DNA from 2 places in the Planococcus sp. APC 3900 genome. Region 1 is predicted to be linked to the other one. Evidence: riboswitches for the same ligand, from Rfam matches in the RefSeq annotation. Region 1 holds a riboswitch; the other holds the start of a gene.

The links. A riboswitch is a leader RNA that binds a small molecule or an ion and turns the genes downstream of it on or off. The one in region 1 is predicted to bind S-adenosylmethionine.
Region 2: it holds a riboswitch for S-adenosylmethionine, as region 1 does, so the genes downstream of both, QMA04_RS09250 (phosphoadenylyl-sulfate reductase) here and mtnW (2,3-diketo-5-methylthiopentyl-1-phosphate enolase) in region 1, are expected to answer to the same signal.

Annotation. Positions count from the first base shown of each region.
Region 1 is NZ_JASDCT010000001.1:143,074-145,467, forward strand. Features, by position in the region: gene mtnW (2,3-diketo-5-methylthiopentyl-1-phosphate enolase) at 1-931, opposite strand, end outside; SAM riboswitch class I at 1,007-1,116, opposite strand; SAM riboswitch class I at 1,360-1,513, shown strand; gene mtnK (S-methyl-5-thioribose kinase) at 1,588-2,394, shown strand, end outside.
Region 2 is NZ_JASDCT010000004.1:28,184-30,577, forward strand. Features, by position in the region: gene cysQ (3'(2'),5'-bisphosphate nucleotidase CysQ) at 1-793, shown strand, start outside; SAM riboswitch class I at 940-1,057, shown strand; gene QMA04_RS09250 (phosphoadenylyl-sulfate reductase) at 1,215-1,928, shown strand; gene cobA (uroporphyrinogen-III C-methyltransferase) at 2,013-2,394, shown strand, end outside.

The DNA of each region.
Region 1 (2,394 bases):
CCGCTGTTTTCTCCAACGCAACACTGCCGTAAGGAGAAGGAAACAGGGAGAAGTCAGCTCCTGCATAGCGGATCAATTTCCCGAGTGCGAGCGGTGTAGCGAGACCATAGAAAGCGGAAGAAGTGAAAGCGCCGCTGAAAGCCGGATGTGCCATGAGCGGCAAAGCAATTTCATCATCTTCAGCCAGTTCCTGCAGTACATCGAGCCCATACGCATGAACATTGAACAGTAAAGCATCCGCTCCAAGTTCACGTGCTTTTCGTGCTTTTCCTCTCAGTTCGGAAGTTCGCCCTGACAAGTTCACCGCATAAAGTGTACGATGGCCTGTTTCTTCATAAACGCTTGTCAGTACGTCTTTGCCAGTGGTGATTCGTTTTTCAAATGGAGTCAGTGGATTGTCGAATAAAATTTCATCGTCTTTGACCAAGTCCACACCACCCAATGCCTGTTCACGCAATTGAGCAGACAGAAAATCCAGATCGCGGCCGATGACGCCTTTGAATATGCTCATCAGAAGCGGTCGTCCGGCTACGCCAAGTGTGTTGCGGATTTCTTCAATGCCGAAGCGTGGGCCGGGAAAATGGCTGAGCAAGTCGTGGCTGAAATCCAAATCCACTAACTTCACTTCTCCGTCCAATGACAATTTTCCGAAAACCGTGGTCAAGATGGCCGGAAGGTCAGCAGAGAAATTGGCGGACGGATAAGCGACAGCAACTTCCGCTTTGACCAGTTCGGGTTTCAATGGATGGTTGATTTCTTCAAATTCCTTAACGGAAACGACGTTTCCTTTATGGTGTTTCAGCTGCTCCTGTTCGAGGAGCGGCAAATCGGTCCAGGAGCCGATCGTCAGACCCAAAGCGATGCCTTCCGCCTTTTTCTCAAAAGAACCAGGCTTTCCGTATAATTGATAAGTAGCAGTCAAGATGCTCATGTATTCAACACTCCCATGCAATTTTAAAAAATAAAAAACCTCTTCAAATAAGAAGAGGTTAAGGGCTTTAACAACTTCTTATTTCTCAGCCATCGGTTCTGGCTGCAAGAATTAGCACCGTGTCCACTATTGGACCGGTTGCCGGGTATCGTAGGGCTTGTCCCTCCACCTGCTCTGAATAAGAAAGATATGAAATTGGGTAAGTTTTTTGGGCTGGTCCTACTTATAGAATCTCAGCGTAAAAAGAAATGATCGTTCGAAATGATAGAACTGCTTTAATAGAGTAAAGTAATTCTGATTATTTCATGCGCACCGAAATCTGTCAACAGCATTGTTGCAAAATTGTTTTTATTTAAAAAATGTGATTGACAGTCAATTCTGAATCGTGATAGGATTCATTTCAGAACTTAATAGCACGACAAGCAGTACTCTTATCAAGAGCTGGCAGAGGGATTTTGGCCCGATGACGCCCAGCAACCGACCGTAATACCGTTGTGAGACGGGGCGCTTTGGCGCCAGGATGAATATCCTGTAAGGCACGGTGCTAATTCCATCAGAAATTTATTTTCTGAAAGATAAGAGGCATGGGATCTCTTATTCTGGCCTCTTTCTTTTGGAAAGAGGCTTTTTATATTGCAGAGAAAGGGAGATTGACCATGACACTTACGGCTCCAACCACCTATAAATCATTAACCGAAGAAGCTGCCATCGAATTGGCGAAAACTATTCAAGCATTTGATCATAAAGCTCAATTGACGTGCCGGGAAATCGGCGACGGCAATTTAAATTATGTTTTTCAAATTGAAGAGGCAGCCACAGGCAAGAGGCTGATCATCAAGCAGGCTTTGCCATATGCCAAAGTCATCGGCGAAAGTTGGCCGCTGACATTGAAGCGTGCGACGATCGAAGCCAATGTTCTGAAGAAGCACGGCGAGTTTGTGCCGTCTTTGGTGCCGGCCGTCCATGCAACGGACGAAGCATTGGCTATAACGGTGATGGAAGATTTATCGCATCTCGAAATTGCGCGGGAAGGCTTGATCAACGGCCGGCAATTTCCAAGGCTGTCACAGGATATCGGCGAATACCTGGCACAGACTTTGTTCCACACTTCTGATTATGGGCTGCATCCTTTTGAGAAAAAACGCTTGGCTGCTGAGTTTTCCAATCCGGAACTATGCAAAATCACAGAAGACCTGATTTTTACCGATCCATTTTTTGATGTTGACACCAATGATTACGAACCACAGCTGCAGGCAGCAGCAGAAGCGATTTGGAACGACCGCAAACTGCAGCTGGAAGTGGCGAAATTGAAGAAGAGTTTCTTGACTGAAGCGGAAGCGCTGCTTCACGGAGACCTTCATACCGGCAGTATTTTTGCGGGGCCGGCCGAAACGAAAGTCATTGACCCGGAGTTCGGCTTTTACGGCCCGATCGGCTTTGATGTCGGATTGTTTCTGGCCAAC
Region 2 (2,394 bases), on a different contig from region 1:
TGATCCGGTCAAACTGCTGGAAATCAGTCTTGCAGCTGGCAAAGAAATCATGGCGGTTTACGGACAGGAACTGATCGTTGAAGCGAAAGCGGACGATTCACCACTGACCATTGCCGATCAGCGGTCACATCAGACCATTGAAAGAGGACTGCAGATTGCCTACCCAGACATACCGGTTCTCAGCGAAGAGGGCAGTAAAATCCCTTATGAAGAGCGGAAAAACTGGCAGCGTTTTTGGCTGGTGGATCCACTCGACGGCACGAAGGAATTCATCAAACGCAATGGTGAGTTCACCGTCAACATCGCTTTAATAGAAGAGAACTATCCGGTTTTGGGTGTGATTTACGTGCCGGCCATGGATGTTTTCTACTACGGTGAAGAAAACAGCGGCGCATTTAAATTGGAAGCTGCTTCAGCTGGAAAGTTTGAAAAAGCCGATGAATTATTCGAGGGAAGCATTCTGTTGACTGCAAAAAAAGCTTTAGACCGGACTCGAATCGTAACAAGCCGTTCGCATATGTCCGCTGAAACACAGGAATTCATCGATCGGATAAACGACGATAGCCAACCAATCGAACAGATATCGGCAGGCAGTTCACTGAAGTTTTGTCTGGTAGCAGAAGGGGGAGCGGATTATTACCCCCGCTTTGCGCCGACTATGGAATGGGATACGGCAGCCGGCCAGGCGATTGTCGAAGCAGCTGGCGGAGTTGTGCAGAGCGTTAAAGACCAAACCCGCTTTTCCTACAACAAAGAAAGCCTGAAGAATGGCTGGTTTTTGGCAAGAATCTAAAAAGCTTAAGGCTAGTGAATGAAGAAAATGGAAACTCTTTATTGCAGAAAGTAAATAAATGATATTTTCAGAGTTTTATTGACAGTTATCTTTTATTGCTATAGTATTTAGAGAAATTATTAAAACCAAGTAATCTTATAAGGTATTTCTTATCGTGAGAGGTGGAGGGACTGGCCCTTTGAAGCCTCGGCAACAAGTTCTGGTTTTTGACCGGATACACTGTGCCAATTCCAGCAGGTTCCATTGGGATCTGGAAGATAAGAAGACAGGCCCCGCAAACTGCGAATTGGTACCCTCTCTTCTTGTTCCATTGGAAGAGGGGGGTTTTTTATTTTAGTGGTACGGAGGAATATCCAACCAACGGGACTGCTTACTGAAAATCTTTAATTCAATATATAGAAGTTTAAAGGAGGAAGTTAGGATGAGCCACGCTGTTTCGTACGAGCAATTTACTGGAGATCCATTTAAAGATTTGGCACCGACCGATCTCTTGAAAGGGGCTGCTGATATTCTGCAATGGGCCTATGAATCCTATGGAGAGAATATTGTCTATGCTTGCAGCTTTGGGGCAGAAGGCATGGTGCTGATTGATTTGATCTCCAAGGTGAAAAGCGATGCCGAAGTGGTGTTTCTCGATACCGACGTCCACTTCAACCAAACTTATGAACTGATTGAACGCGTTAAGAAGCGCTACCCGAAATTGAATATCCGGATGAAAAAGCCGGAATTGACGTTAGAAGAGCAAGCCAGCCAGTTCGGTGATGAACTATGGAACAGCCAGCCGGATAAATGCTGTGATATCCGCAAGGTCAAGCCGTTGGAACAAACACTTTCGGGTGCACAGGCTTGGATTTCAGGCCTTAGAAGAGAGCAGTCAGCCAGCCGCAGCAAGACGGATTTCATCAACAAGGACAACCGGTTCAAGTCGGTTAAAGTTTGTCCGCTGATTCATTGGACATGGGACGATGTTTGGCAGTATATCCAATTGAATGGCCTGGAATACAACATTCTGCATGACGAAGGTTATCCGAGCATCGGCTGCAAGCATTGCTCTTTTGCAGTGACGACTGATGGAGACAGCCGCGACGGCAGATGGAAAGGCTTTGCGAAAACTGAATGTGGCCTGCATACATAATTAGGCCGGCAATAGAGTAAATTACCGATCAGAAAATGGCATAATCATCGTTTCTCTGGTTGAAAAAAGGAGTCTAGGAAGCTTATGAAAAAAGTCTATTTAGTGGGTGCAGGTCCAGGCGACCTTGATTTGATTACAGTGAAAGGGTTGAAAGCCATTCAGAAGGCTGATGTCATCCTTTATGATCGCTTAATAAACCAGGAATTGCTGGACGAAGCGAAAGAACATGCCCAATTGATTTATTGCGGCAAAAAACCCGATAACCATTCCTTGAAGCAAGAAGAAATCAACGAGCTGCTTTGCCGGTTCGCATTGCAGGGGAAAATCGTGACACGTTTAAAAGGAGGCGATCCTTTCGTCTTCGGCAGAGGCGGAGAAGAAGCAGAGGCATTGGTGGACCACAATATCCCGTTTGAAATTGTTCCAGGTATCACAGCGGGCATTGCAGCGCCGGCTTACGCCGGAA